4 regions of the Streptomyces sp. NPDC046712 genome follow, and region 2 is predicted to be linked to each of the others. Evidence: riboswitches for the same ligand, from Rfam matches in the RefSeq annotation. Region 2 holds a riboswitch; each other region holds the start of a gene.
What was found. A riboswitch is a leader RNA that binds a small molecule or an ion and turns the genes downstream of it on or off. The one in region 2 is predicted to bind cobalamin.
Positions count from the first base shown of each region.

Region 1: another riboswitch for cobalamin. It lies ahead of ABZ939_RS26005 (energy-coupling factor ABC transporter permease); the one in region 2 lies ahead of ABZ939_RS03860 (prenyltransferase/squalene oxidase repeat-containing protein).
Region 3: another riboswitch for cobalamin. It lies ahead of cobN (cobaltochelatase subunit CobN); the one in region 2 lies ahead of ABZ939_RS03860 (prenyltransferase/squalene oxidase repeat-containing protein).
Region 4: another riboswitch for cobalamin. It lies ahead of ABZ939_RS24090 (cobalamin biosynthesis protein); the one in region 2 lies ahead of ABZ939_RS03860 (prenyltransferase/squalene oxidase repeat-containing protein).

Region 1 is NZ_JBEYYW010000022.1:14,856-19,590, reverse strand. Features, by position in the region: gene ABZ939_RS26020 (ATP-binding cassette domain-containing protein) at 1-840, opposite strand, end outside; gene cbiQ (cobalt ECF transporter T component CbiQ) at 837-1,586, opposite strand; gene ABZ939_RS26010 (energy-coupling factor ABC transporter substrate-binding protein) at 1,593-1,937, opposite strand; gene ABZ939_RS26005 (energy-coupling factor ABC transporter permease) at 1,937-2,638, opposite strand; cobalamin riboswitch at 2,667-2,891, opposite strand; gene ABZ939_RS26000 (PTS fructose transporter subunit IIA) at 2,936-3,340, opposite strand; gene dhaL (dihydroxyacetone kinase subunit DhaL) at 3,337-3,951, opposite strand; gene dhaK (dihydroxyacetone kinase subunit DhaK) at 3,958-4,735, opposite strand, start outside.
Region 2 is NZ_JBEYYW010000002.1:346,196-350,930, forward strand. Features, by position in the region: gene ABZ939_RS03855 (SCO2322 family protein) at 1-202, opposite strand, end outside; gene ABZ939_RS03860 (prenyltransferase/squalene oxidase repeat-containing protein) at 199-1,455, opposite strand; cobalamin riboswitch at 1,531-1,662, opposite strand; gene ABZ939_RS03865 (serine/threonine-protein kinase) at 1,801-3,474, shown strand; gene ABZ939_RS03870 (MBL fold metallo-hydrolase) at 3,519-4,556, opposite strand; gene ABZ939_RS03875 (hypothetical protein) at 4,693-4,735, opposite strand, start outside.
Region 3 is NZ_JBEYYW010000003.1:51,895-56,629, forward strand. Features, by position in the region: gene cobN (cobaltochelatase subunit CobN) at 1-2,739, opposite strand, end outside; cobalamin riboswitch at 2,776-2,915, opposite strand; gene ABZ939_RS04735 (cobalamin biosynthesis protein CobG) at 2,981-4,300, shown strand; gene ABZ939_RS04740 (precorrin-8X methylmutase) at 4,315-4,735, shown strand, end outside.
Region 4 is NZ_JBEYYW010000019.1:58,687-63,421, reverse strand. Features, by position in the region: gene ABZ939_RS24095 (cobyric acid synthase) at 1-679, opposite strand, end outside; gene ABZ939_RS24090 (cobalamin biosynthesis protein) at 676-1,638, opposite strand; cobalamin riboswitch at 1,671-1,815, opposite strand; gene ABZ939_RS24085 (hypothetical protein) at 1,970-2,191, opposite strand; gene ABZ939_RS24080 (inorganic phosphate transporter) at 2,204-3,469, opposite strand; gene ABZ939_RS24075 (alpha/beta hydrolase) at 3,832-4,735, shown strand, end outside.

The DNA of each region.
Region 1 (4,735 bases), on a different contig from region 2:
GCGCGGTGCCGTGACCCAGCTGTCCAGGTCCTCCGCCGTGCGCGGGCCCTCCGCGTCCGCCGCGAGCAGACCGTGGGCGCGGAGCAGACGCGTCACCGCCATTCCCCACGGGCGTCGCAGCCGTGCCGCGTCGAGGAGCGCGTCGTCCGCGAGCAGCTCCTCGATCGGGCCCGTCCGCAGCCCCTCGGGCGAGAGCACCGCCGCGTCGTCGGCCCAGCGCAGCGCCAGATCGACGTCGTGGGTCGCCATCACCACCGTGGTGCCCGACTCCCGCAGCCGCGCGAGCGCGTCGAGCAGCCGCTCCTGCCCGTGCGGATCGAGGCCGGCCGTCGGCTCGTCCATGATGAGCACCCGCGGCCGCATGGCCACGGCGCCCGCGATCGCGGCCCGCTTCCGCTGCCCGTACGAGAGCAGATGGGTCGGCCGGTCCTCCAGGGCCACGATGTCCAGCGCCTCCAGCGCCTCGCGCACCCGGAGTCGTACCTCCTCCTCCGGCAGCCCCAGATTCATCGGACCGAACGACACGTCCTGGCCGACCGAGGCGGCGAAGAGCTGGTCGTCCGGGTCCTGGACGACCAGCTGCACGGTCGTGCGCAGCCGGGTCAGCCCCTTCCGGTCGTACGAGACGTCCTCACCGTCCAGCCGGAGCGCGCCGCCGGCACACCGCAGGCCCCCGCTCAGCAGCCGCAGCATCGTCGTCTTGCCCCCGCCGTTGCGGCCGAGGAGGGCCATCGCCCGGCCCTCCGGCACGGCGAAGTCGATGCCGTCGAGGACGACCGGCCCGTCCTCGTAGGCGAACGTGGCCTTCACCAGTTCCACGACAGGCGGCGCAGGACTCACAGCAGGGACCTTTCCAGTACGAGAGTGAGGGCGACGAGCCCGGCCAGGAGGCCGGCCGTCGACGCGAGGAACCGGGTCGAGACCGCGGCCTGGGGCACCAGGACCCGCAGGGTCCCGTCGTAACCCCGCCCGGCGAGCCCGGTCTGCAGGCGCTGTGCCCGGTCGAAGGCGCGTACGAACGCGGTCGCGCCGAGCCCGGCGAGCGAGCGCCAGGTCGCCGCCCGGGTCGTCAGCCCGAGCCGGGCCGCCTGCGCCTGCCGGATCTTGGTCATCGCGTCCAGCAGAAGGAAGCTGATCCGGTACATCACCAGCGCCACGTCCACCACGGGCGCCGGCACCCCGGCCCGCACCAGCCGCGGCAGCACGTCCGAGACGGGCGTGGTGAACGCGAACAGCAACACGCCCAGGGACGCCGCCGAGGTCCGCAGCAGCAGCTCACCCGCGTGGACCGGTCCGTCCGGCGCGAAGGCGACGATCCCCCGTGACCCGCCGACCTCGAACAGGAGCGGGACCGCGCCCGTCACACAGAACCCCAGGGGGATGCGGAACGCGCGCCACAGCTGACGGCGCGGCACCCCGGCCGGACCCAGGAGCACCGCGAGGGTGGCCGCCGCCACGAGCACGGCACCCGGCCACGGCGGCAGACAGACCGCGCAGAGCGTCAGACCGAAGCCGAGCACGGCTTTCTCGCAGGGGTGACGGCGGCGCCAGCGACTGCTGTGCGCCGCCGCGTCGATCGGCAGCACCGGCGGTTACTCGTCGCCCGCGCTCACGAGCGGGGCCTTGGCCTCCGCCGCGCGCGCCTCACCCTGCCTGCGACCGCGCCGCAGCCCGAAGTAGTACGCGAGCACCCCGGCACCGAGCGCGGCCTGCAGGGAGAACAGCGCCGACTCGATCTCGCCGGACGGCGGCTCGTACAGCGGGCTGAACCACGGCTCGTAGTCCGGATCGATCTCGGTGATCGCCGCCTCCGCCTGCGCGTCCGCGCCGGTGAACGGCTCCTCCTTGTGGTCGCCGAGCCCCAGCATGAGCGGGAGCACCGCCAGCGCCGCGACGACGAGCAGCAGCAGCGTGTTGATCTTCGCGTTCCTGCTCATCAGGCGCTCGCCTCCGCGGTGTCGGCCTTCTTCTTCCCCGACGGGAGCAGAACCCCGAGCCGGGTCAGATCCCCCTTGCTGGACTGCGTGAGCAGCCGCATCACGAGCACCGTGAGCAGCCCCTCGCTGACGGCGAGCGGCAGCTGGGTCACGGCGAAGATCCCGCCGAACTTGGCCAGCGCGCCGAGCACACCGCTGCCGGGGTCCGGGAAGGCGAGCGCGAGCTGCACGCTGGTGACGCAGTACGTGGAGAGATCGGCGACGAACGCGCCGAAGAACACGCTCACCATCAGCGGCACGTCGAACCGGCGCAGCAGCCAGTACGTACCGAAGCCGGCCCACGGCCCGACGATCGCCATCGAGAAGACGTTGGCGCCGAGCGTGGTGAGCCCGCCGTGCGCGAGCAGCAGCGCCTGGAAGAGGAGCGTGATGGTGCCCAGGACCGCCATCACGGGCGGCCGGAACAGGATCGCGCCCAGGCCCGTACCGGTGGGGTGCGAGCAACTGCCCGTCACCGACGGGATCTTGAGGGCGGACAGGACGAAGGTGAACGCGCCCGACGCACCGAGCAGCAGGGTGGACTCGGGATTCGCCCTGACCTCACGGGTCAGCGCGCGGACACCGTGGACGACGAACGGAGCGGACGCGACGCCCCAGGCGGCCGCGTGCACAGGGGGCAGATACCCCTCGGCTATATGCATGGTTGGGAGACCCTCTCCAGCACCTCGTGGATGGACAACGCACCTTGGCCGGTCTCCTGGCTGACGGGTCATGCCGCCGCGGCTCCGCCTTCCCACACCGCCGCGGTCTCCCGCGGCGGTCCAGTGGCTTCCCCGGAGGGATGGAGCCGGACTTCCCGATCACAGTGGCGAGGGCCGCACCGGTACCGCACCGGTTTCCCGTACACCAAGGCGCTGTGACAGTAGTGGGTTGACCAGGTACATCACAACACGAGAGCCCCTCCGGACGGTGTGTGACGAGTCTCTCGCGCCCCCCGTTCACCCCTTTCGGTACGTGTACGCCTCCGAGGCCGCGGCCACCACCGCGTCCATGTCCCCTCCGGCGCTCGCCGTGACGAGGGCGGCGACGGCGCCCTCGACGAACGGGGCGTCCGCGAGCCGTGCTCCCTCCGGCAGCTCGTCCCCCTCGGCGAGGAGCGCCTTGACCGTCAGCACGGCGGAGCCCAGGTCGACGAGGAGCGCCACGCCGGAGCCGCGGTCGACCGCACGGGCCGCCTCGACGATCAGCTCGGAGCTGGTGCCGAGACCACCGTCCGGCGTGCCGCCCGCGGGTGCGATCGGCGCGCTCTCCCCACCACCGGCGAGACCCTGGGCCAGGGTGGCGACGGCGGCGGCCACGGCCGCACTGTGCGAGACCAGCACGATGCCCACCTGCGCGGTCACGCGGCCGCCACCTCCGCGAGCGCGGCGATCAGCAGCGCGGACGAGGTGGCCCCGGGGTCCTGGTGCCCGATCGAACGCTCGCCCAGATAGCTCGCCCTGCCTTTACGGGCCTGAAGGGGCACGGTCGCGAGGGCGCCCCGCTCGGCCGCCTCCCGGGCCGCCGCGAAGGACGAGCCGAGCCCCTCGGCGGCCGGAACGAGCGCGTCCAGCATGGTCTTGTCGCCGACCTGGGCACCACCGAGCTGAGCGACCGCGGCGACTCCCGCAGTGAGTGCCGCCGCCAACTCCTGCCGTGTCACCGCCGGGGCCTCGCCGAGACTCTTCCCGGTGCGGCGCAGCAGCGTCCCGTACAGCGGCCCGGAGGCACCCCCGACGGTGGAGATCAACTGCCGCCCGGCTGCGACGAGTACGGCCCCGGGAGTCCCGGGCGGCTCCTTCTCCAGCACGTCCGTCACGGCGGCGAACCCCCGCTTCATGTTGGTGCCGTGGTCGGCGTCGCCGATCGCCGAGTCGAGCTCGGTCAGCCGGTCGGCCTCACGGTCGACGGCGGCCGCGGCGGTGGTCAGCCAGTTGCGGAAGAAGTCGGCGTCGAGATCGGTCACTTCGGTCACTCCTCCTCACCGGCCCCAGCGCAGGGCGGGCGTCTGCACGGGCGCGTCCCACAGCCGCAGGATCTCCTCGTCGGCCTCGCACAGCGTCACCGAACAGCCGGCCATGTCGAGCGAGGTGACGTAGTTCCCCACCAGCGTCCGGGCGACCGGCACTCCACGCTCGGTCAGGACCCGCTGGACCTCGGCATTGAACCCGTACAGTTCGAGCAGCGGCGTCGCCCCCATCCCATTGACGAGGGCGAGGACCGGCCCCGACGGCCGCAGGTCGTCCAGTACGGCATCGACGGCGAAGTCCGCGATCTCCCGAGAGGTCATCATCGACCGCCGCTCACGCCCCGGCTCACCGTGGATCCCGATGCCCAGCTCCAGTTCGCCCGCGGGCAGGTCGAAGGTGGGGCTGCCCTTGGCGGGCGTGGTGCAGGCGCTCAGGGCCACGCCGAAACTCCGCGAACGCTCGTTCACCCGCCGCGCGATCGACTCCACCCGCTCCAGCGGCGCGCCCTCCTCGGCCGCGGCCCCGGCGACCTTCTCCACGAACAGCGTGGCCCCGGTCCCGCGCCGCCCGGCCGTGAACAGGCTGTCCGTCACCGCCACGTCGTCGTCGACGAGCACCTTGGCGATCTGGATGCCCTCGTCCTCGGCGAGCTCGGCGGCCATCTCGAAGTTGAGGAGGTCCCCGGTGTAGTTCTTGACGACGAACAGCACCCCGGCCCCGCTGTCGACCGCGGCGGCGGCGCGCACCATCTGATCGGGCACGGGCGAGGTGAACACCTCGCCCGGACAG
Region 2 (4,735 bases):
TGAGCGCGAAGCGGAAGCCGATCGCATCCCCGTCCGCGGGCCGGGCGGTCGCCGGGCCCTGCGTCGCGTACGCCCAGGTCCCGCTGCCGTCGCTCTCCCAGAACGACCAGTACCGGTAACCCGCGGCCTGCGCGGGAGCGGCGACGGCCAGCGTCAGGACGACGGAGCCGGCGGCGCCCAGGAGCCTGGCCGCGATCCTCACTTCTTGCGCCCGCTCAGCAGGAAGCCGATCCCGACGCCGACGACCATGCCGATGCCGATGATCCACCACAGGTCGAAGGAGCCGGAGTCCCCGTTCCCCTCGCTCGCCGACGGGGTCGCGGACGGGACGGTCTGCGGCGCGGGGCCGGTGGCGTTCAGCTCCTTGACGAGGTCGACGGAGCCGAAGGCGCGCGGGTCGGTGCGCATCGCGTTCGCGGCGAGGACCAGCTGGGCGTAGGCGGCGGGGCCGCTCTCCTTCGCCCAGGCGGCGGAGTTCTGCTGCAGCCAGGTCAGCGCCCCCTCCGCCTCCTTCGTGGCACCGCTCGCGGCGAGCGCGACGACGGCGTCGGCGGTGTTGCCGTAGTCGGGCAGCTCGGTCGGGTCGGTGGCGCCGGGCATCGGCGGCGTGTTCAGGTGACCGGTCCCGGCGAGCGCTCCGGCCAGGTAGGACGCGCCGTTCCGGGCGGCCCGCTCGACGGTCGGCTTGGCCAGGTCCGTGCAGGTGGGCGCCTGCGCGGGCGTCACGGAGCGGGCGGCGACGCTCTTGCCGATGCCGGCGAGCGCGGCGGCCGCGGTGGCGTCGGCGTTGGCGAGGAGCTTGCCGTTCTTCTCGGGCTGGTACGCGAAGGCACCCGCCCCGTCCTGTGTCGCGCACGGGATGGCGAAGGAGAGCAGCGCGTCGTACGGCGTCCTGCCCTCGGCGGACTTCACCTCGCCCGGCTTCTGGCCGAGCGCGGCGAGCGCGCCGATCACGATGGAGGTGGAGTTGGCGTCGCTCGGGCTGCCGGGGTTGTAGCCCCAGCCGCCGTCCTTGTTCTGTACGCCCTTCAGCCAGCCCGCGGCGGCGTCGACGGCCTTGCCGATCTTCTCCTGGTCCGTGCTGCCGGGCTTGACCGCGGAGAGGGCCTGGACGGCGACGGCGGTGGCGTTGGTGTCCAGCATCGTCGCCGGGTCACAGGGCTTGGCCGGGTCCGGGCGGTACGAGGCGAAGGCGCCGCTCTCGCACTGCTGGCCGCTCAGCCAGGCCACCGCCTGCTCGGCCGGCTGCACCCCTTGGGTCCGCTGCGCGATGAAGGCGAGCGACTGGCGCCAGACACCGTCGTACGTCGGGTCCTTCGTGCCGTAGAGACCTGCGGGTATCACGGGCGCGGGAGTGGGCGTGGGCGACGGTGCGGCGGTCGCGGCGGGAGCCACGACGGTGCAGAGCACCGCGGCGGCTGCGAACGCGGCGGCGCCGCGGCGGACGGTGGTCATGCGTGCTGGCCTCTCCTGGGGCCGGGCACCGGCACGCTCAAGGCACCAGGCTCGGCTCCGTATTCCTCGACGGTGCCGGCGGTCACGTCCCGCGCGGGGCATTCCGACTGACCACCAGGGGTGGCTCACGGTTGCGGGTCAGTGCCGGATTTGCACCGGCTTCCCCCCGTACGGGCATGATGACGACTCGCACACTCTACCGGCCCGTACCCCGCCCGCCCGGTGGGTGAGCGGCTTCACACGCTCCCGTCCCGGGGGCGGTGCCGCTGTGCCATGCTGACTGACGCTCACGTGACGGGCGTTCACGTGGGGGACGACGTGGATGGCGTCTCACGGGGGTGTGGCATGCAGCCGTTGACCACGACCGATCCGCGCCGGGTGGGCGCGTACCGGCTGCTGTACCGCCTGGGGGAGGGCGGCATGGGCCGCGTCTACCTCGGCCGGTCGCCTGGCGGCCGGACGGTCGCCCTCAAGGTGGTGCACGGGACGATCGCCGGCGACCCGGGCTTCCGTCGGCGCTTCGCCCGCGAGGTCAGGGCCGCCCAGTCGCTCCGAGGGGCCGGGACCGTGCCGGTCCTGGACGCCGACCCGGAGGCGGAGGTGCCCTGGCTCGCCACGGCGTACGTACCGGGGCCCGCGCTCTCCGACGCCGTCATCGGCCACGGGCCGCTGCCCCAGGAGGCCCTGTGGCGGCTGCTCTCCGGACTCGCGAAGGCGCTGGAGGGAGTGCACGGGGCGGGTCTCGTGCACCGGGACGTCAAACCGTCCAATGTGCTGCTCTCCCAGTCGGGGCCGCTGCTCATCGACTTCGGCATCGCCCGGTCCGCCGACGAGACCGCGCTGACCGGGACCGGTCTGGTCGTGGGGTCGCCCGGCTACATGTCGCCGGAACAGGCGGAGGGCCGGACCGTCGGCCCCGCGGCGGACGTGTTCTCCCTGGGAGCGGTCCTGGCTTTCGCGGCGACCGGGCGCGGGCCGTTCGGCGGCGGGTCGGTGGCCGAACTGCTGTACCGGCTCGTGCACCACGAACCGGACCTCGACGGGGTCGGGGGCCGGTTCGGGGAACTGGCCCGGCACTGCCTGGCCAAGCGGCCCGAGGACCGTCCGACGGTCACGGAGCTCGCCGCCGGGACCGAGGAGCGGGCGGGCACGGGCCCCTGGCTGCCGGCGCCCGTGGTCGCCGCCATCGCGCAGAAGGCGGAGGAGCTGCTCAACGCGGAGGCGGAGGAGCTGGAGGAGGAAGCGGAGCACGTCGTACGGCAGCGGGCGTCCGGGGCGGTGTCCGGACCGGCTCACCAGTCCGCGTCTGGACCGGCTCACCAGTCCGCGTCCGGGGCGGCGTCCGGACCGGCTCACCAGTCCGCGGCGGGGGCGGTGGCCGGGTCGGCGCACCAGCCGGCCTCCGGGCCGGACGCGGTGGCCACCACCGCGCTTCCCCCGCACACCCCGCCGCCGACAGCGGTCCTTCCCGGCCGGCCGCCGGCCGGGCCGGCCCGCGCTCGTGCCGCGTCGTCGGCCGCGTCCTCCCGGCGGAAGGTCGCGATCAGGGCCCTGACCATGGGTCTCGGCAGACCCCTCTACGGGCTGTTCTTCCTGATCCCGGTCGTCGTCCTTCTCATCGGAGGCTTCGACCTGCTGGACCGGGCGGCGCAGTACCCCTCCGAATCGGAGCAGCAGAGCGGCGCGCACCAGTGGGCCATGAACGACGACTGGTGGCGCTTCCCCGTGACGCTCGTGCTGTTCGGCGCGATGGCCTGGCTCCACGTCTACCGGAAGCGGCTGATGACCGTGCCGCCCGTCAGGGTCCGGCTGTGGTCGGCCGGGATCGGCCTGTACTGGATCGCCCTGATCGCGGGCACGACCCTGCACCTGACATGGTTCATGATCGTGCACGAGGGCATGTCCTACGAGGCCGGTGAGCACCCCTTCATCTGGGTGGCCATGCCGATGATCATCATCGGGGCGGGGGTCTCGCCCGTCCTGCTGATCGCGTCCGTGCTCCGGATCGTGAGGGCCTGAGCCGCCCGTCGTCACGGCGCGCGTGCCGTCGTCGGGCCGGGGGCTCACACCGCCACGTACGCCACCGGATCCGTGCCCTGCGCCACCTCCGCGCGGCCCAGCTTCACCAGCCGTCGCACATGGGCCTCGGCCTCGCTGACCGCGATGTTCCTGGAGCCGTACGGGATCTGCTCCCAGGGCCTGTTCCACTCCATGCGCTCGGCGAGCTGCCACGGTGTGAGCGGGGTCGCCAGCAGGCCGAGGAGGCCGGTCAGCCGTTCCTCGTGGTGGTCGAGCAGTTCCCGCACCCGGCCGGCCGCGTCCGCGAAGGCGTACTGGTGGGCGGGGAGCACCTCGGCGACGCCGAGCCGCCCGATCCGCTCCAGCGAGTCCAGGTAGTCGCCCAGGGGGTCGGTGACGGTGGAGTCGTCCGGGTCCTCGTAGAGGCCGATGTGCGGGGAGATGCCGGGCAGCAGATGGTCGCCGGAGAAGAGCCGGCCGTGGCCGGGCAACCGCGCGGGGTGCTCCTCCTCCAGATGGAGGCAGACGTGGCCGGGTGTGTGACCGGGCGTCCAGATCGCGCGCAGCCGCCGCCCGGCGAGGTCGAGCAGCTCGCCGGGAACGATCTCGCGGTCGGGGAGGGCCGAGCGGAGCCCGGGCAGGGTCCGGGTCCGGCCGGCCGAGCGGGCGGCGAGGAGCGGGGCGATGTGCTCCTCGGGCGCGCCGACCGTGGCCAGTTTGCGGGCGAGGTAGCCGAGCCAGGTGCCGGGCTCGGACTCGCGGGTGCGGCGGACGACGGCGGTGTCGGCGGCGTGCATCGCGATCCACGCGCCGGACTCCTCGCGGACCTTGCCCGACAGGCCGTGGTGGTCGGGGTGGTGATGGGTGATGACGACGCCGTGGACGTCCCGTACGGATGTGCCCAACGCGGCGAGCCCGTCGGAGAGTTCGGTCCAGGAGGCCGGATCGTCCCAGCCGGTGTCGATCAGAACGGGGCCGCGGTCGGTGTCGAGCACGTGGACCAGGGTGTGGCCGAGCGGGTTGTCGGGGATGGGGACCTGGATCGACCAGACGCCTCCGCCGTGTTCGGTCACCTGCGTCATCGACTCCCCGATCCCGCTGCTCGAACCCACGATTACTGGAACGCGTTCCAATAGTCGCCCAAGTCTACTTCCTTGCAAAGAGGTTGGGCCCCGACACCGACCAGGTCGGCGCCGGGGCCCCGGGGGCCGGTACGGCTCAGGCGCCGTTCACGGTGTTGATGACGCCCACGGCGTTGGCG
Region 3 (4,735 bases), on a different contig from region 2:
CCGGAAGAAGCCCGAGATGCGCAGCGTGACGTCGATGCGCGGACGGCCCAGCTCGTCGAGCGGGACCGGCTCCAGGCCGTTCACCCGGCGCGAGGCGTCGTCCCAGGTGGGGCGGATGCCCAGGAGGGCCAGCGCCTCGGCCACGTCGTCGCCCGCCGTACGCATCGCGCTCGTCCCCCACAGCGAGAGACCGACGGAGGTCGGCCACGCGCCGTTGTCGGAGCGGTAGCGCTCCAGGAGCGAGTCGGCGAGCGCCTGGCCGGTCTCCCACGCGAGGCGGGAGGGAACGGCCTTGGGGTCGACGGAGTAGAAGTTGCGGCCGGTCGGCAGCACGTTCACCAGTCCGCGCAGCGGCGAACCGGACGGGCCCGCCGGCACGAAGCCGCCGTCCAACGCGTGGACGGCGTGCGCGAGTTCGTCGGTCGTGGCGGCAAGCCGCGGGACGACCTGCTCGCAGGCGAACCGCAGGACGGCGGCGACGTCGGGACCGTGGGCTTCGGCGACCGTCGGGATGGCGTCCACGGACCAGTCCGCGGCCTCCATCGCCTCGACCAGCGCGCGCGCCGTCGCCTCCGCCTCGTCGGCGGTGGTCCGGGTCGCGGCCGACTCGTCCAGGCCGAGGGCCTCGCGCAGACCCGGCAGCGCCTGCGTGCCGCCCCAGATCTGCCGGGCGCGCAGGATCGAGAGCACGAGGTTGACCCGCGCCTCGCCCACCGGCGCCCCGCCGAGCACATGCAGACCGTCCCTGATCTGCGCGTCCTTGACCTCACACAGCCAGCCGTCGACGTGCAGCAGGAAGTCGTCGAAGCCGTCGTCCTCCGGGCGGTCCTCGAGCCCCAGGTCGTGGTCGAGCTTCGCGGCCTGGATCAGCGTCCAGATCTGCGCGCGGATCGCGGGCAGCTTGGACGGGTCCATGGAGGAGATCTGCGCGTACTCGTCGAGCAGCTGCTCCAGACGCGCGATGTCGCCGTACGAGTCGGCGCGCGCCATCGGCGGCACCAGGTGGTCGACGAGCGTCGCGTGCACGCGCCGCTTGGCCTGCGTGCCCTCGCCCGGGTCGTTGACGAGGAACGGGTAGACCAGGGGGATGTCGCCGAGCGCCGCGTCCGGGCCGCAGGCGGCCGACAGGCCCGCGTTCTTGCCGGGCAGCCACTCCAGGTTGCCGTGCTTGCCGAGGTGGACCATCGCGTCCGCCCCGAAGCCGCCGTCCTCGGCGCGCGCGGCGATCCAGCGGTAGGCGGCCAGGTAGTGGTGGGACGGCGGGAGATCCGGGTCGTGGTAGATCGCGATCGGGTTCTCGCCGAAGCCGCGCGGCGGCTGGATGAGGATCAGCAGGTTCCCGCGCCGCAGGGCGGCCAGCACGATGTCACCCTCAGGGTTCTGCGACCGGTCCAGGAACATCTCGCCGGGCGGCGGCCCCCAGTGCTCCTCGACCTCGGCGCGCAGCTCCTGCGGGAGTTCGGCGTACCAGCGCTTGTAGTCGGCGGCCGGGATGCGGACCGGGTTCTTCGCCAGCTGCTCCTCGGTCAGCCAGTCCTGGTCGTGGCCGCCGGCCTCGATCAGGGCGTAGATCAGCTCGTCGCCGTCACCGGAGACGAGGCCGGGGATCTCCTCCACCGGGCCGAAGTCGTAGCCCTCCGCGCGGAGGCGGCGAAGCAGTGCGACGGCGGAGGCGGGGGTGTCGAGGCCGACCGCGTTGCCGATCCGGGAGTGCTTGGTGGGGTACGCGGAGAGGACGAGCGCGAGCTTCTTCTCGGCGTTCGGGATGTGCCGCAGGCGGGCGTGGCGGACGGCGATCCCGGCGACGCGGGCCGCGCGTTCGGTGTCGGCGACATAGGCGGGCAGACCGTCCTCGTCGATCTCCTTGAAGGAGAACGGGACGGTGATGAGCCGGCCGTCGAACTCGGGGACGGCGACCTGGCTGGCGGCGTCCAGCGGGGACAGCCCCTCGTCGTTCTCCTCCCAGGCCGCGCGCGAGCCGGTGAGGCAGAGCGCCTGCAGGATCGGTACGTCGAGCGCGGCGAGCGCGCCCGCGTCCCAGGCTTCCTCGTCGCCGCCGGCCTGGGCCTCGGCGGGCCTGGTGCCGCCGGCCGCGAGGACGGTGGTGATGATCGCGTCGGCCTCGCGCAGGCGGTCGAGCAGCTCCGGCTCGGGGGCGCGCAGGGACGCGACGTACAGGGGCATGGCGCGGGCGCCGGCGTCCTCGATCGCCTCGCAGAGGGAGCCGATGAAGGCGGTGTTCCCGCTCATGTGGTGGGCGCGGTAGTAGAGCACGGCGACGACGGGGCCGTCCGTGACGCGCGGCTCGCGCTCCAGCGGGCCCCAGGTCGGCGCGGCGGCCGGGGCCTCGAAGCCGTGGCCGGTGAGCAGCACGGTGTCGGAGAGGAAGCGCGCCAGCTGCTCCAGGTTGTCCGGGCCGCCGTGCGCGAGGTAGGCGTGGGCCTCGGTGGCGACGCCGATGGGGACGGTGGACGCCTCCATGAGCTGGGCGTCGGGGGCCTGTTCGCCGGAGAGCACCACCAGCGGCTTCTCCGCCGCCCGCAGCGCCTGAAGTCCCTCCTCCCAGGCCCGCAGGCCGCCGAGGAGGCGTACGAGGACGAGGTCGGCGCCGTCGAGGAGCCCGGGGAGCTCGTCCATGGAGAGGCGGGAGGGGTTGGCGAACCGGTACTCGACGGGGCCGCCGGCCGCGCGGGCGCTGAGCAGGTCGGTGTCGGAGTGCGACAGCAACAGAATTCGCATGCGTGCGCAGGCCTTCCTCGGGGTTGTCCGCGCCCCGGGTGGTCGTGTGGACGGCAGGAGTTCCTGACTCACCGGGACGCTGGTGCGACCTGGCTCACAGTGGCGGGACCGCGCCGGATTCTCACCGGGCTTCCTCCCCGGGGTCCTGGGACCCCATGCCGATCTGCATAGTAGATCCTGCCCCCGGCAGGCCGGGGGGTTGGCCGGATCACACCCGGTGGTCAGCCGGATTCACGTGGGTATGCTCGCCGCCATGCCGCCCACCCCACCCGCCACGCCCAACCCGGGCGAACCTCTCATACGGGACCGTGGCGACGCCTGCCCCGGGGCGCTCCGACTGCACCCCGCCGACGACGGCCGCCTGGCCCGACTGCGCCTGCCCGCTGGCCTGTTGACGCCACATCAGGTCGAGGTCCTGGCCACCGCGGCGGAGGTTCTGGGCGACGGGCGGGTCAGCGTCACCTCCCGGGGAAACGTGGAGCTGCGCGGCCTCGGGGAGGACTGCGGGACAAGGCTCGCGGAACTGCTTGCCCCGGCCGGTCTCCTGCCGTCCCCGACCCATGAGCGGGTCCGCAACATCGTGGCCTCCCCGGCCGCCGGGCTCGACGGACTCGGCCACGGCGCCGTGCAGTTGTGGGCCCGCGAGCTGGACGAGCTGCTGTGCGCCCGGGAGTGGACGGCGGCGCTTTCCGGCCGATTCCTCTTCGTCCTGGACGACGGGCGGGGGGATGTGGCCGGCCTCGGCGGAGATGTGACCTTGATCGCAGCGGCGTCCTCGGCGGACGGCGAGGGTGCGGACGGGATCCGGGACCCGGACACGCGAGGCGCCTCCACCGCGCTCCTGCACGTCGGCGCCCAGGTCTTCCGGGTCGCCGCCGCTGACGCCGGCGCCGCGCCCCGTGCCGCGCTCGCCGCCGCCGAGGCATTCCTCGAAGCCGCCCGCGGCGCCGGGAACGGGGCCTGGCGGGTGCGGGAGCTGCCCGAGGGACATGAGCCGGACCTGGCAGGGGCCCTCGCCCGGGCCGGGATCGAGGCGGAGCCCGTACCCCCGTCGGATCTCCCCGGTGCCGAGCCGCCCGCCCCCGGAGTCCTCGGCGCCACCGCCCTCCACGTCCTCGCGCCCCTCGGCCGGCTGACGGCCGAACAGCTGCGCGCCCTGGCCGCCTCGGCGGACGAGGTGCGGTTCACCCCGTGGCGGGGCGTGGTCGTCGCCGGGACGCCGGCGGCCACGGCCGGGGACCGGCTGGCCGAGCTCGAGTCGTACGGGCTGATCACCCGCCCCGACTCCCCCTGGGCCGGCGTCAGCGCCTGCACCGGGCGCCCCGGCTGCGCCAAGTCCCTCGCCGACGTCCGCGCCGACGCCGTGCCCGGTCGCGTGGGCCTCCCCGTCCACTACTCCGGGTGCGAGCGCCGCTGCGGCCACCCCCAGCGCTCCGACGGCACCTGGGTCGACGTCCTCGCCGGCGCCGACGGCGCCTACCTGGTGAACGGCGTCCCCACCCCCCGTACCTCCCTGACCGAAGCAGTCGCAACGGCCCGCACAACCCGTACAACGAGATGAGCGAGAACGACACGATGTTCGCCTACGAGAAGGACGGCGCGGAGATCTACCGCCAGTCCTTTGCCACGATCCGCGCCGAGGCGGACCTCGCGGGGCTCCCCGCCGACGTCGCCCAGGTCGCGGTGCGAATGATCCACGCCTGCGGCATGACCGACCTCGTACGCGATATCGCCTACTCGCCGCAGGTCGTCGCCCGCGCCCGGGAGGCGCTGCGCGCCGGCGCCCCGATCCTCTGCGACGCGCAGATGGTCGCCAGCGGAGTCACCCGCAAGCGGCTGCCCGCCGACAACGAGGTGATCTGCACCCTCTCCGACCCGGCCGTGCCCGGCCTCGCCGCCGACCTCGGCACCACCCGCAGCGCCGCCGCCCTCGAACTCTGGCGCGACCGCCTCGAAGGCTCCGTCGTCGCCATCGGCAACGCGCCCACCGCCCTCT
Region 4 (4,735 bases), on a different contig from region 2:
GCAGGACACCGAACGTCCGGCGCCCGGTGAGCCCATGCAGCATGTCGAGGCCCGGCTCGAGCAGGGTCACGTCGCCGCGGAACTTGTTCACGAGGTAGCCCGCGATCAGCTCCTGGTCCTCGGGCGCGAGCAGCGCCGTCGTACCGAAGAACTGGGCGAAGACCCCGCCCCGGTCGATGTCGCCGACCACCAGCACCGGCAGCCGCGCCGCCCGTGCGATGCCCATGTTCACGATGTCCGTGCGCCGCAGGTTGATCTCGGCCGGACTGCCCGCCCCCTCGCAGATCACGGCGTCATACGTGCCCCGCAGCTCCTCCAGGCACGCCAGGACCGGCTCGAAGAGCTCCTTCTGCCGCCCCCCGTGGTAGCCCCTGGCGCTGAGTTCGCCCACCGGCTTGCCCATCAGGACGACCTGGCTCGAGCGGTCGCTGCCCGGCTTCAGCAGAACGGGGTTCATCAGCGCGGTCGGTTCGACCCGGGCCGCCTGCGCCTGCATGGCCTGCGCCCGGCCGATCTCCGCGCCCTCCCTCGTCACGAAGGAGTTCAGGGACATGTTCTGGCCCTTGAACGGGGCGACCTTCACGCCCTGCCGGACCAGCCAGCGGCAGATGCCCGCCGTGACGACGCTCTTGCCCGCGTCGGACGTGGTCCCCGCGACCAGCAGCCCCCCGCCTCTCATGCCTTCCTCCGCTTCATCGCGCCCGCCACGATCCGTCCACCCACACACACCGCCAGCGTCAGCGCGGTCACCCGGCGCGAGAGCCGTACCGCCCGCTCGATGTCGCCGACCTCCACGGCCCGGCCCTCCCCGTTCAGTACGGGCCGGTGTTCGACCCGTCCGCCGTACGAGAGCGTCCCCCCGAGCCGTACGCCGAGCGCTCCCGCGAAGGACGCCTCCACCGGACCGGCGTTGGGGCTGGGGTGCTTGGCCGCGTCCTGGCGCCAGGCCTTCACGGCCCCCCTCGGGTTGCCGCCCGCCACCGTCGCGAGGGCGGCGGTCAGCCGGGCCCCCGGCCAGCCGGCCACGTCGTCGAGCCGGGCCGAGGCCCAGCCGAAGCGCCGGTACGTCGGGGACTTGTGGCCGACCATCGCGTCCAGCGTGTTCACGGCCCGGAAGCCGACCAGGCCGGGAACCCCCGCGACCGCTCCCCAGACCAGAGCGCCCACGACGGCGTCGGAGGTGTTCTCGGCGACCGACTCCACCACCGCGCGGGCCATCGCCGGACCGTCCAGGGCCTGCGGGTCACGCCCCACCAGATGCGGCAGCCGCTCTCGGGCCACCTCCAGGTCCCCGGCCGCCAGGGCCCCGCCGATGGCGCGGGCCTCCCGGCCCAGGGTCGTACCACCGACGACGGCCCACACGGAGGCGGCGGTCAGGGCGACGGCGGCTCCGGGACGATCGCGCACGGTACGGGCGGCCAGCGCCGCGACCGCCGTGGCACCGCCGGCGCAGACGGCGGTGTGCAGCGCGCCCCACCCGCGGTGGTCGCGCCGGAGAAGCTTCTCGACGGAGCCGGCGACCCGTCCGAACGCGGCGACCGGATGGCCGCGGCGGGGGTCGCCGATGATCAGGTCCGCCGCCAGACCGGCGGCGGCGCCGTACGCGAATACACCTGTGGCTGCTCTGCGGCCGGGCATGGCGCTGTGTCCTCACTCAGGGTCCGCGCCCTGGCTCGACGTGACCGGCGGTGAGAGTTCCTGGCTCCCGGGGTTCGACTCCCCGGTCACAGTGGCGGGACCGCGCCGGATTCGCACCGGACTTCCTCTACTGCCGCCGTAATGGCCCCGGAAGTCCACCACGCTGTGCGAACACCCGTCAACTCACCCTTGACCTGCGGCGGGACAGTGTGCGAAGCCCCACACCCAGGGTCTGTCCGGCGGATCATGGCCGGGTCGCGACCCCGACACGACGGACGGGCGGGCCGCACCCGAAGGTGCGACCCGCCCGTCCGTCGAAGCGGGACCGTCGTCAGACGACGATCAGATAGATGCCGAACGCGACGGCCGCCGCGCACAGCGCGAAGCAGGCGTACGCGCCGGTGCGCGCCAGGGCGGCGGAGCCTCCCTGGGAGGCGGCCTGCTCCTGCTTGGAGAGGCCGACGATGCCGAGGGTGAACAGGCCCACGAGGGCGACGGTCGCCACGAGGCTGACTCCGAAGACGGAGCCGAGAGCTGCCCAGTCGATCTTCATGTCGTTCGTTCCTTACACCGCGGCCGCGGGGGCCGTGGGGGCTGCCGGGTCCGTGGGGGCCGGCGAGGGGATGGTGGTCTTGAGGTCCTCGTCCGCGACGGCGGCGACGGAACCGGCGGGCGGCGGGGTGACGGCCGCGATCGCGGTGGTCACGACACCAGCGGGCTCGGCGTCGATGTCGTCGGCCGTGACGTTGTGGTGGTCGACCGGCTTGCGGCGCGACAGCGCCCAGATGACGCCCGAGCCGGAGACGAGGAGGACCGCGACGGCGGCGACGCCCCAGCTGCCCTGCTTGGTGAGGAACTCGGCGCCTGCGGCGACCAGGCCCGCGGCGGGCAGGGTCAGACCCCAGGCGACGAACATCCGGGTCGCGGTCGACCAGCGGACGACACCGCCCTTGCGGCCGAGGCCCGCGCCCATCACGGCGCCGGAGCAGGACTGCGTGGTGGAGAGGGAGAAGCCCAGGTTGGACGAGGCCAGGATGACCGTGGCGGCGCTGGTCTGGGCGGCGAAGCCCTGCTGCGGCTGCAGGTCGGTGAGCCCCTTGCCCATGGTGCGGATGATGCGCCAGCCGCCGAGGTAGGTGCCGAGCGCGATCGCGACACCGGCGGAGACGACGACCCACATCGGAGGGTTGGAGCCGGGGGCGACGACACCCTGGGTGACCAGGGCCAGGGTGATGACACCCATGGTCTTCTGCGCGTCGTTGGTGCCGTGGGCGAGGGAGACGAGACCGGCGGAGGCGATCTGGCCGACCCGGTAGCCCTTGGCCGTGGACTTCTCGTCGGTCCGGGAGGTGATCTTGTACGTCAGCCTGGTGGCCGCCATCGCGGCGAGGCCGGCGACGAGCGGCGCGGCGACCGCGGGGATGAGCACCTTGGTGACGATGGTGCCGCCGTTGACGGCCGACCAGCCGGCCGACATCACGGCCGCGCCGATGAGGCCGCCGAAGAGGGCGTGGGAGGAGCTGGACGGCAGACCCATGAGCCAGGTCAGCAGATTCCAGAGGATGGCGCCGACGAGCGCCGCGAAGATCACTTCGGTACGAATGCCCTGTTCGTTGATGATCCCGCCGGAGATCGTCTTGGCGACCTCCACGGACAGGAACGCGCCGACCAGGTTGAGCACGGCGGACATGGCCACCGCCGTCTTGGGCTTGAGGGCACCGGTCGAGATGGTCGTCGCCATCGCGTTGGCGGTGTCGTGGAAACCGTTCGTGAAATCGAACACGAGAGCTGTCACGACCACAATCGCGAGCAGCAGCGTGATGTGTTCCATTTACCCAGGCAATCGTTTGACGTCAGTGGCTGGTCGAACGTAGGCAACCTGAGTGAACGGAAGGTGAACTGGGTCGGGCTGCATGGTGTCCCTATCCGGTGTCGGAGCATTCCGCTTAGCCGTGCGGGAGGCCACCTGTCCACGATGTGGTCCCCGTGCAACCCGGGGTAAGCCATGCGGTTACAGGGCAGATGAGACTTCCTCCACTTCCGTCACTCCCGTCCCGTGTCACCCTCTGGACCGCATCAGCCGACCGGGGGACCCGCGGACGAGATCCACGTCACTCCCCAGGGGCAGACCCGGGAGGGTCCGTCCGGGTCTGTCCGGTGGCAGCCAGCCGCCGCCCTGCCGACACTGGGACAGTGCGCCCGGCTACAGCGACGGCAGCGGCCGTCACCACTCTGATCGGTGTCGGCGCGGCCGCGGTCGCGGCCGGCCGGTACGCCGGCGACGCCGCCCTCAAGGCGGCGTCCGGACGGCCCCTGCCCGGCGACCCCCGGCTCACCGTGCACGACACGGGACCCGACCGGGTCACCCTCACCCGCAGCCTCGCCTCCCTGCGTCCCGGTACGTACGGGATCCAGGGCCCCGACGTCCACGCCGTCGTCGGACCCGTCCTCGACCGCGTCCCGCACACCGCGGACACCGTCGTCCGCCGCCTGGAACGGGTCGAACTCGGCACCCTGGAACCCGGCGCCCGGGTCCGTCTCACCCCCGAGCTGCACAGCGGCACCCCGCACAGCGCGCTCGGCCTCGACCACGAGGACGTCGAGATCCCCGGCGAACTCGGCACCCTGCCCGCCTGGCTCGTCCCAGGGGCCCGCTCCACCTGGGTGATCGCCCTGCACGGCCTCGGCACCACCCGCCGGCACCCCCTCAACCTCGTGCCGTTCCTCTCCCGACGGCAGATCCCCGTCCTCTGCGTGGCCTACCGCGGGGACGAGGGCGCGCCCCCGTCCCCGGACGGCCTCGGCCACCTCGGCGACTCCGAGTGGCGCGACGTCGACGCGGCCCTCCGCCACGCCGTCCGCAAGGGCGCCCAGCAGGTCGTCCTGTACGGCTGGGGCACGGGCGCCGCGATGGCCCTGCACGCCGCCGCCGACTCCGGCGTACGGGACGTGGTCCGCGGCCTCGTCCTGGACTCCCCGGTGCTCGACCGCGAGGCCACCCTGCGCAACCTTGCCGCGGCCCGCGGCGTCCCCGGCCCGCTGCTCCCGCTCGCGGTCCGAGCCGCCCGGGGCAGGGCCGGTCTGCACGGCGACCGTC